DNA from 3 places in the Acidovorax sp. FW305-C-20-28 genome. Region 2 is predicted to be linked to each of the others. Evidence: predicted binding sites of a transcription regulator. Region 2 holds the regulator's gene; each other region holds the start of a gene.

Region 1 (3,269 bases), on a different contig from region 2:
CCTCGAACCAGAATTTCTGCGTCAGCTTGGGATTGGCCGCCGAGCGCACCTCCACCGGGCGTGGGTGCATCATGCCGAAGGCGGGCAGGGTGAGTTCGGCCTGCATCCAGCCGGGCGCCGAATACTTGCCGGGCTGGTCTTCGCGCGCCATCAGCCATTCCATGTACTGGCCCCAGCGCGCAGGCACCGTCACGTCGCCGATGTGCAGGCCCGGGTTCACGCCGCCGGCGATGCCCGAGAACACGATGTGGCTCACGTGGAAGCGGTCCAGCACCAACTGCGTGTTCATGGCCGCATTGGTCATGCTGATGCCCGAGAGGAACACCACCACAGGCTTGCCCTGCAAGGTGCCGGTGGTGAACTCCACGCCATTGATGCTGTGCTTCACGGGCTGTTGCACCTGGGGCAGCAGCACCGTGAGTTCGGGGGCAAAGGCCGAGATCACGGCGATGCGGGGTGTGCTGTCAAGGCGCGTGCCCTGCACTGCGGGGCTGGATGCGCAGCCCGCAAGGGCGCCGGCCAGGGCCAGCGTGCCGAGCAGTTGGGCGATGCGACGGGGGAGCAATGCGGTGAAGTTCATGGTCAACAGGGTAAGCGATGGACAGGGCCAACGAAAAGGGCCACCGCAGTGAGTGGCCCTTGGAACTCTGCGCGCAGGCGCCGCCTGCGGCTTACTTGGCCGTGGACTTGGGCTGGCTGTCGTCCACCTTCACGGTGAACTTGCCGGCCAGGATGTCGGCCTCCTTGGCCTTGACCTTGGCCACGATGTCGGCGGGTACCTTCTTCTCGAAGGTGCCCAGGGGCGCGAGTTCCGAGCCCTTGTGCTTCATCATCGAATACGGGCCGTAGTCCTCGGGTGTGAACTTGCCTTCCTTGACCAGCTTGAGCGCGCGGTCGATGCTGGGCTCCATGTGCCACAGGGCGGATGCGACCACCGTGTCGGGGTACTTGTCCTGGGTGTTGATCACGTTGCCGATGGCGAGCTTGCCCTTTTCCTTGGCGGCATCGCTCACGCCGAAGCGCTCGGCGTAGAGCACGTCGGCACCCTTGTCGATCATGGCGAAGGTGGCTTCCTTGGCCTTGGGCGGGTCGAACCAGCTGTTGATGAAGCTCACGGTGAACTCCACCTTGGGGTTCACTTCCTTGGCACCGGCCATGAAGGCGTGCATCAGGCGGTTCACCTCGGGGATGGGGAAGCCCCCGACCATGCCGATCTTGTTGGTCTTGGTCATGCCGCCGGCCACCATGCCCGACAGGTAGGCCGGCTCCTGGATGTAGTTGTCGAACACGCTGAAGTTGGGCGCCTGCGGCTTGCCCGAGGAGCCCAGCAGGAACGAGGTCTTGGGGAAGTCCTTGGCCACCTTGCGGGCAGCAGCCTCCACCGCGAAGGCCTCGCCCACGATGAGCTGGTTGCCGCCGGTGGCGTACTCGCGCATCACGCGCTCGTAGTCGGCGTTGCTCACGTTCTCGCTGGACTTGTACTCGATCTCTCCGCGCGCCTCGGCCGCCTTGAGGGCCTTGTGGATGCGGCTGACCCATTGCTGCTCGTACGGCACCGTGTAGATCGCCGCCACCTTGGTCTTGGCCTGCGCGAGGGCTGCGCCGGGCGCCAGCCCGATCATGGCCGACAGCGCCAGGGAGGTGGAGAACAGGTGGCCGGTGAAGATGCGGCGAGAGGTCATGGAGTGGGTCCTTCTTCGGATGGAGGATGGGCGATCGATTCTGGGCGTTGTCTCAAGCAATTAGCACGCCAATGGGCGGCTGGTGTCGCGTGCCGGCAGATGCCCTGCCTTGATGCAGGCGCAGGCGCCGCCACGCAGTCTGCCAGAAGAAAGTCACCAGATGGTAAGAAATCGCACTGCTTTGGGGCAAAAAAATGCCGCCTCCGGGGCCGGGTCCCTGGGGCGGCGTTGCTGCAGTGCGATCCGCGGCTACTGGCTTACTTGGTGCCGAAGATGCGGTCGCCGGCATCGCCCAGCCCGGGCAGGATGTAGCCGTGGTCGTTGAGCTCGCGGTCGATGGCGGCGGTGAAGATCGGCACGTCGGGGTGGGCCTTCTGCAGCGTGGCCACGCCCTCGGGGGCGGCCAGCAGGCAAACGAACTTGATGGAGCGGGGGTTGAGCTTCTTGAGCCGGTCCACGCAGGCGGCGGCCGAGTTGCCGGTGGCCAGCATGGGGTCGACCACGATGATGTCGCGCTCTTCCATCTCGGAGGGCATCTTGAAGTAGTACTCCACCGGCTGCAGCGTGGCCGGGTCGCGGTACAGGCCGATGTGGCCCACGCGCGCGCCGGGCACCACGGTCAGCATGCCGTCGAGGAAGCCGTTGCCCGCACGCAGGATGGAGACCAGCACCAGCTTCTTGCCATCGATCACCTGGCCGGTCATGGTCTCCAGCGGGGTTTCGATCTCGATGTCCTGCAGCGGCATGTCGCGCGTGACCTCGTAGGCCATGAGCGTGCTCAGCTCGCCCAGCAGGCGGCGAAAGCTGTTGGTGCTGGCGTCCTTGCGGCGCATCAGCGTGAGCTTGTGCTGGACGAGGGGGTGGGTGATGACGGTGACGTTGGTACTGGTGCTCATGGCGTAGTGCTCGATTGTTTTTGGGTCGCGCCTAGTCTGCCAGAAACCTTGCGTATCTCGACATGTCCACATTCCCGCCGCTGATGAGAATGCCGACCTTGGCGCCACGCACATCCACGCCGCCATGCCGCACACCGGCAAAGGCCAGTGCACCGGTGGGCTCCACCACCAGCTTCATGCGCTCGGCGAAGAAGCGCAGGGCCTCGACCAGTTGCTCGTCGGTGGCGGTCACGATGTCCTCGGCCAGGCGCTGGATGATGGGAAAGGTGATCTGCCCCAGCGAGCGGGCCTGTGCGCCGTCGGCAATCGTGTGCGGCGTGGGGATCTGCACCAGTTGCCCGCTGCGCAGCGATTGCTGGCCGTCGTTGCCGGCCTCGGGCTCCACGCCCACGACGCGGCAGCTCGGCGCCAGGGCCTCGGTCGCCAGCAGGCTGCCGGCCAGCAGGCCGCCGCCGCCCACGCAGACGAACAGGTAGTCCAGGTCGGGCACCTCTTCCAGGAATTCCTTGGCCGCCGTGCCCTCGCCGGCAATCACATGCGGGTGGTCGAAGGGCGGCACCAGGGTCATGCCGCGCTCCTGGGCCAGCCGGTGGCTGATGGCCTCGCGGTCTTCGGTGTAGCGGTTGTAGGTGACCACCTGGGCGCCGTACTCACGCGTGGCCGCCATCTTGGTGGCGGGGGCGTCTTCGGG
Region 2 (3,269 bases):
CATGAAGCTCGAAGCCCCGCCCATCAGCGTGGTGCCGGGCAACCCGCTGCCGCCGGCCGCGCCCGGCCAGGCCTCCGCAGGGGCCCCGGCTGCCGCGGCCCAGCCACGGGGCGAGGTCACTCTCTACATGGCCACCTGGTGCGGCTACTGCAAGGCGGCCAAGGCCTACCTGGGCGGCAAGGGCATCGCCTACCGCGAATTCGATGTGGACACCCCGACCGGCAAGGCCGCCTTCGCGCAGATCGGTGCGCGCGGCGTGCCGGTGCTGCTCACCAATGGCCAGCGGGTGAACGGTTTCAGCACCCAGTCCTACGACGCCGTCTTTGCCAAACGCCAATAAACACACCCCATGTTCCGTACCACCCTTGTTTCCATGGCCTTTGCGCTGTGCCTGCCCGTGCTTGCCGAAGAACTGCGCGTGCCCCTGCCCGGCCGCGACGACCTGGTGATGGACCTGCCGGCACCCTGGCGCGCCCAGGTGCGCCGCCCGCATGCGGAGTTGCCGCCCTCGGTGGCCATCAGCGGCCCGGACGCCAAGGTGCTGCAGATGCTCATCACGCCCATCTGGCCCGTGGGCAGTGCGCCCAAGGCTCCCACGGCCGAGGAGTTGCGGGCCCTGGTGCAGGCGGGCGCTGCCCGGGCCAAACCCAAGGCCGTCGAAAGCGATCTGCCCCTCCAGGACCTGGGCGCCCCGGGCAAGACGGGCTACTACTTCTCGGCCACCGACCGCGCGCCCGAACCCGATGGCTACAAGCACCTGACCCAGGGGGTGCTGGGCATGAACGAGCTGCGCGTGACCTTCACGGTGCTGGTCAACGGCGCACCGCAGGAGCCCACGGCCCAGGCTCTGGAATTGCTGCGCTCGCTGCGGCGTGCGCCGGCGACGAAGGCGCCCTGACCATGGCTCTGCCTGCCGTCCTCGGCACCGTGATGGTCTATGCACGCGACATGCAGCGCAGCGCCGCCTTCTACCGCGCGCACTTCGGGTTCGAGACCACGGGCGAGGTGGTGGTGGAGGGCTTGATCGAGCTGCACGCCCCCGGTGGCGGGGCTGGCATCCTCATCCACCAGGCGGCCAAAAGCGTGAAGCTCGGGCAGGCAGGGGTCAAGCTGTGCTTCCATGTGCCGGAAGTGGAGGCCTTCAAGGCCCAGGCGCTGGCGCAGGGGCTGGAGTTCGGACCCACGCACCAGGCCAAGGGCTATGCCTTCGCCAATGCCAAGGACCCGGACGGCAATGCCGTCAGCATCTCCAGCCGCGCCTTCCGCAACCTGCCCTGATCAGAGCGCTTTGCGCAGGTTGGCGGGTGCGATCTTGAGCGCTTCGCGGTACTTGGCCACGGTGCGGCGTGCGCATTCGATACCCTGCTCCTTGAGCATCTCGGCGATCTGGCTGTCCGACAGCGGCTTGGCCGGGCTTTCGGCCGCGACGAACTGCTTGATGAGCGCACGCACGGCCGTGCTCGATGCATTGCCGCCCGTCTCCGTACCCAGGCCCGAGCCGAAGAAGTACTTGAGCTCGTAGGTGCCGATGGGCGTGGCCATGTACTTGGCCGTGGTCACCCGGCTGATGGTGGACTCGTGCAGGCCCAGCTCGTCGGCAATGTCGCGCAGCACCAGCGGGCGCATGGCCAGCTCGCCATGGGTGAAGAAGCTCTTTTGCCGCTCCACGATGGCGCGCGAGACGCGCAGGATGGTGTCAAAGCGCTGCTGGATGTTCTTGATGAACCAGCGCGCCTCCTGCAGCCGCTGCTGCATGGCCTGGTGGCCCTCGCCGCCCTTGTGGCCGCGCAGGGCGCCGGCGTAGATGTCGTGCACGCGCAGGCGCGGCATCACGTCGGGGTTCAGCGCCACGATGAAATTGTGCTGGCCGTCGCGGCCGTTGGCGCGCCCGGCCTTGCGCACGATGACGTCGGGCACGATGATGTTGCGCTCCACATCGACGAACTTGCGGCCCGGGCGCGGCTCCAGCCGGGCGATCAGGGCCATGGCGGCGCGTGTGCGCTCCTCGCCGTCGCCGCACAGCTGGGTCAGGCGGCGGATGTCGCGGCGTGCCAGCATCTCCAGCGGCTGCTGGCACACGCGCAGCGCGGTCTGCACGGTGTCGGGGTCGGCATCGCTGTCCTCGTCGGCCGCCAGGGCCGAGAGCTGCAGCGTGAGGCATTCGCCCAGGTTGCGGGCGCCCACGCCCACGGGCTCCAAGCTCTGCAGCAGGCGCAGGGCCACGGTGAAGCGGTGCACCAGTTCCTCGATCTGCTCCAGATCGTCGGGGCCGGCCAGGGCGATGGCCAGCTCTTCCAGGGGCTCTTCGAGGTAGCCATCGTCGTTGAGCGATTCGATCAGGAAGCGCAGTGCGGCGCTGTCCACCTCGGACAGGCGCAGCGACAGGGCCTGGCGGTGCAGAAAGGCGGTCAGCGATTCGTGCGAGCGGGCCAGCTCGGTGGCATCGGCCTCGTCGCCTTCGCCATCGTTGCGGTTGCGGGCCGGCGCATCGCCGCCCCACTCGGCATCGTTGGGGGACACATCCACTGTGCCATCCCCGCTCCAGTCGGGCTCGTCGCTGGCGCTGCTGCCCAGTTCCCCATCGCCCTGGGGCGTGTCGGCCACGGACTCGCTCGGCGTGCTGCTGCCCGGGGCGTTGGAGTAGACCGCATCGTCGGAGCTGTACTCATCGGGCTGGGCCGGCGCATCGGCCGTGTCCACGCCGAACTCCTCGCGCGGCGCCTCGTCGGCATTGCGTTCGAGGAACGGATTTTCGTCGAGCATCTGCTCGACCTCCTGGCCCAGCTCCAGCGTGGACAGCTGCAGCAGCCGGATCGATTGCTGCAGCTGCGGCGTGAGCGCCAGGTGCTGCGATACGCGCAGCGACAGGCCGGGCTTCATCGCGCGTCCTTCCGGGACTGCAGCGAAGGCGGGTGGGCAAAGGGCGTCCGTTCCATCGTGGGGCTACATGCGGAAGTGTTCACCCAGGTAGACCCGGCGCACTTCGGCGTTGTCGACGATCTCGGACGGGGTTCCCTGGGCCAGCACGTGGCCGTCGCTGATGATGAAGGCGTGGTCGCAGATGCCCAGCGTCTCACGCACGTTGTGGTCGGTGATGAGCACGCCGATGCCGCGTGCCTTCAGGAAGCCGATGATGCGCTGGATCTCGATCACCGCGATGGGGTCGATGCCGGCAAACGGCTCGTCCAGCAGGATGAAGCGCGGCTGCGTGGCCAGCGCACGGGCGATCTCCACGCGGCGGCGCTCGCCGCCCGACAGGGCCAGTGCGG
Region 3 (3,269 bases), on a different contig from region 2:
CATGGATGGCGTAGTACTGCAGGTCCAGCGTCTTCTGCGCGGCCTCCACCAGCGCCAGGCGGCTGCTGTAGGCCGCCTGGGGACCACCCAGCAGCAGAAAGCCGGAGGGTGCCCGGGCGCCTGCGGCCTGGCGGTGGGTCTCCACCAATTGCCCCAGCGGCGTGCCGGCAGGTGAGGCGAGGGCGGTGGATTCGGGCCGGGCCACATCCTGGGGCAGGCCCGCACACCCGGTGAACAGCGCCACGGCGAGCACGGTGACCAGGGCCATCCAGCCGTGGCGGGCGGTGGCGGCGAGGTCTTTGGCGGCAGTGGAGGCAGGCATGGGGCGGGTCAAGCGTCTGGACACTGCGCAAGGTATAGCCTGCCGCCCCGGCGCGCGCTGTCGGACGGCGCGCCGAAACGTAACGCCGTGTGAACGGCGTCACCATCCGGCCGCTTACCAGCTGACTTCGCGGTCCGGTGTGGCGCTGATCTTGTGGATGGAGAGGTCGGCGCCGTCGAATTCCTCTTCCTGCGATAGCCGCAGGCCCACGGTGGCCTTGAGGGCTGCGTAGACGACGAAGCCGCCCAGCGCGGCCCAGACGACGCCCAGGGTGGTGCCGATCAGCTGCGCCGAGAAAGCCACCCCGCCCAGGCCGCCCAGGGCCTTGCTGCCGAAAATACCGGCGGCCAGGCCGCCCCAGGTGCCGCACAGGCCGTGCAAGGGCCAGACGCCCAGCACGTCATCGATCTTCCACTTGTTCTGGGTCAGCGTGAACAGCAGCACGAAGATGGTGCCCGCAATGGCGCCCGTGACCAGGGCGCCCAGCGGGTGCATGAGGTCGGAGCCCGCGCACACGGCCACCAGGCCCGCCAGGGGGCCGTTGTGCACGAAGCCCGGGTCGTTCTTGCCCAGCACCAGGGCGGCCAAGGTGCCGCCGACCATGGCCATCAGCGAGTTGACGGCGACCAGGCCCGAGAGCTTGTCCACGGTTTGCGCGCTCATCACATTGAAGCCGAACCAGCCCACCACCAGGATCCACGCTCCCAGGGCCAGGAACGGGATGTTCGAGGGCGGGTGGGCCGAGATGGCACCGTCCTTGCGGTAGCGGTTGGCGCGCGAACCGAGCAGTACCACGGCGGGCAGGGCGATCCAGCCGCCCACCGCATGCACCACGACCGAGCCGGCAAAGTCATGGAACTCCTCGCCCGTGAGCGACTTGATCCAGGCCTGCACCCCGAAATGCTGGTTCCAGGCAATGCCCTCGAAGAAGGGGTAGACAAAGCCCACGATGATGGCCGTGGCGATCAGCTGCGGCCAGAACTTGGCGCGCTCGGCAATGCCCCCGGAAATGATGGCCGGAATGGCTGCCGCGAAGGTCAGCAGAAAGAAGAACTTGACCAGCGAGTAGCCGCTTTGCTGCACCAGGGTGTCGGCGCCCACAAAGAAATGCGTGCCATAGGCCACGCTGTAGCCCACGGCGAAGTACACCACCGTGGACACGGAGAAGTCCACGAGGATCTTGACCAGGGCATTCACCTGGTTCTTCTTGCGGACCGTGCCCAGCTCCAGAAAGGCGAACCCGGCATGCATGGCCAGCACCATGATTGCCCCGAGCAGAATGAACAAGGCGTCCGTGCCCTGTTTGAGTGCTTCCATACCATCTCCACGCGATTGTTTGATCTGTTTTGGTGCGTTTCACTGCGTTCCGCAATGAGTGCACCAATTTCAAGCAAAAAATGCGCCAGCATGTGGCATGGCTCACCGAGGTGGTGCTGTGCTGTTTTGGTGCGTTGCTCCGGCGGTCGGTTGCGGAGCAGGATGGACGGGGGTCAGAAGCGATCGCGCCCCTGTACCCGCGCCACGATGCGCAGATCGGGCCCGATCCGCTCCACGGAGGTGTATTCCAGGTCGGTCCCTTGTGCCAGGTTCTGCAGCGGGGCTGTCTGGGCGATGCCCAGGCCTGGTCCGAGCAGCCGAGGGGCTTGGTAGACCAGCATTTCGTCTACCAGCCCTTCGCGCAGGAAGGAGCCGTTGAGTTTGTGGCCCGCCTCCACATGCAGCTCATTGACGCTGCGCTGGCCCAGGTCCTTGAGCATGGCGCCCAGGTCCACCTTGCCTTGGGGATTGGACAGGCGGATCACCGTGGCGCCTTGGCCCTCCAGGGCCGCTTTTTTCGCTGCATCATCGCTCGCGGTGTAGATGAGGCAGGTGCGACCCGGGATGGAGAAGAAACGCGCCTGCAGCGGGGTCTGCAGCTGGCTGTCCACAACCACCAGGTGGGGCTGGCGGGGTGTGGCCACCTCGCGCACGTCCAGCCGTGGGTCGTCATCGAGCACGGTGCCGATGCCCGTGAGCACGGCGCAGGCACGGGCGCGCCAGGCATGGCCATCGGCCCGGGCCGCGGGCGAGGTGATCCACTGGCTCTGCCCGTTGGCAAGCGCCGTGGTGCCGTCCAGCGAGGCCGCGGTCTTCAGGCGCACCCAGGGCGTGCCGCGCACCATGCGGCTGAAGAAGCCGATGTTGAGCTCGCGCGAGCCTTCTGCCCCCGGGCCCACGACCACCTCCACCCCCGCAGCGCGCAGGCGCGCAAAGCCCTGGCCCGCGACCAGGGGGTTGGGGTCGGCCAGCGAGGCCACCACCTTGCCGATGCCGGCGCCGATCAGCGCATCGCAGCAGGGCCCCGTGCGGCCCTGGTGCGAGCAAGGCTCCAGCGTGACGTAGGCCGTTGCACCTTGCAAGGAATTGCCCCGGGCGGCCGCATCGCGCAGGGCCATGACCTCGGCATGCGGCCCGCCGGCCTGCTGGGTGAACCCCTGGCCCAGCACCACCTGGCCATCCGGGCTGGTGATCACGCAGCCGACGCGCGGATTGGGATTGGAAAGAAAAAGCGCCTGAGTGGCTAGCTCAAGCGCTTTCGTGGTGTGCTGTTGTTCCGAAGAGGTCGCCATGGTGGCGTGCATGCTAGCGCATGCGGGGCTGTTCGGAGGGCGTCGGGGTCACTTGTTCCAGCATTCGGCCACGGTGAGTGAGGCGGGGGTAAAGGTTCCCGCCGCCATGCCGCGGGTGCCGGTATTGGTCAACGTCAGGTCGCCGCATTTGTCGGTGGCTTGCGCTGTTCCCGTATCACGTGTGGCTGTCAACGTGAATGTGCTTGCCGTGGAGTTCGTAACAGAAATGGTATAGCGCTTGACGTTGTCATTGAGCCAACTCAGGCTGGGAGGGAGGGGGGCGGCTGCCGTCACGATAGGGTAGGTCCCCGTCGCAGTGGCTGCACGCTCCATGTACT

The links. The regulator sigma-54, encoded in region 2, starts transcription at its own class of promoters, with help from an activator protein. The targets are predictions, from matches to a motif close to TGGCANGNAANCTGCTTT.
Region 1: a site for sigma-54 is predicted at 1,736-1,753, ahead of AC3WOH_RS05105 (BMP family protein). Genes of this name have one in related genera too.
Region 3: a site for sigma-54 is predicted at 1,710-1,727, ahead of AC3WOH_RS11115 (ammonium transporter). Genes of this name have one in related genera too.

What each region holds. Positions count from the first base shown of each region.
Region 1 covers NZ_JBYSYM010000003.1:10,291-13,559, forward strand. The annotation lists gene AC3WOH_RS05100 (5'-methylthioadenosine/S-adenosylhomocysteine nucleosidase) at 1-580, opposite strand, end outside; gene AC3WOH_RS05105 (BMP family protein) at 672-1,682, opposite strand; gene upp (uracil phosphoribosyltransferase) at 1,940-2,578, opposite strand; gene AC3WOH_RS05115 (threo-3-hydroxy-L-aspartate ammonia-lyase) at 2,610-3,269, opposite strand, start outside.
Region 2 covers NZ_JBYSYM010000004.1:32,544-35,812, reverse strand. The annotation lists gene AC3WOH_RS06630 (glutaredoxin domain-containing protein) at 1-340, shown strand, start outside; gene AC3WOH_RS06625 (hypothetical protein) at 350-898, shown strand; gene AC3WOH_RS06620 (VOC family protein) at 901-1,278, shown strand; gene AC3WOH_RS06615 (RNA polymerase factor sigma-54) at 1,279-2,880, opposite strand; gene lptB (LPS export ABC transporter ATP-binding protein) at 2,944-3,269, opposite strand, start outside.
Region 3 covers NZ_JBYSYM010000007.1:207,751-211,019, forward strand. The annotation lists gene AC3WOH_RS11110 (phospholipase D family protein) at 1-322, opposite strand, end outside; gene AC3WOH_RS11115 (ammonium transporter) at 437-1,639, opposite strand; gene ribD (bifunctional diaminohydroxyphosphoribosylaminopyrimidine deaminase/5-amino-6-(5-phosphoribosylamino)uracil reductase RibD) at 1,813-2,943, opposite strand; gene AC3WOH_RS11125 (type IV pilin protein) at 2,980-3,269, opposite strand, start outside.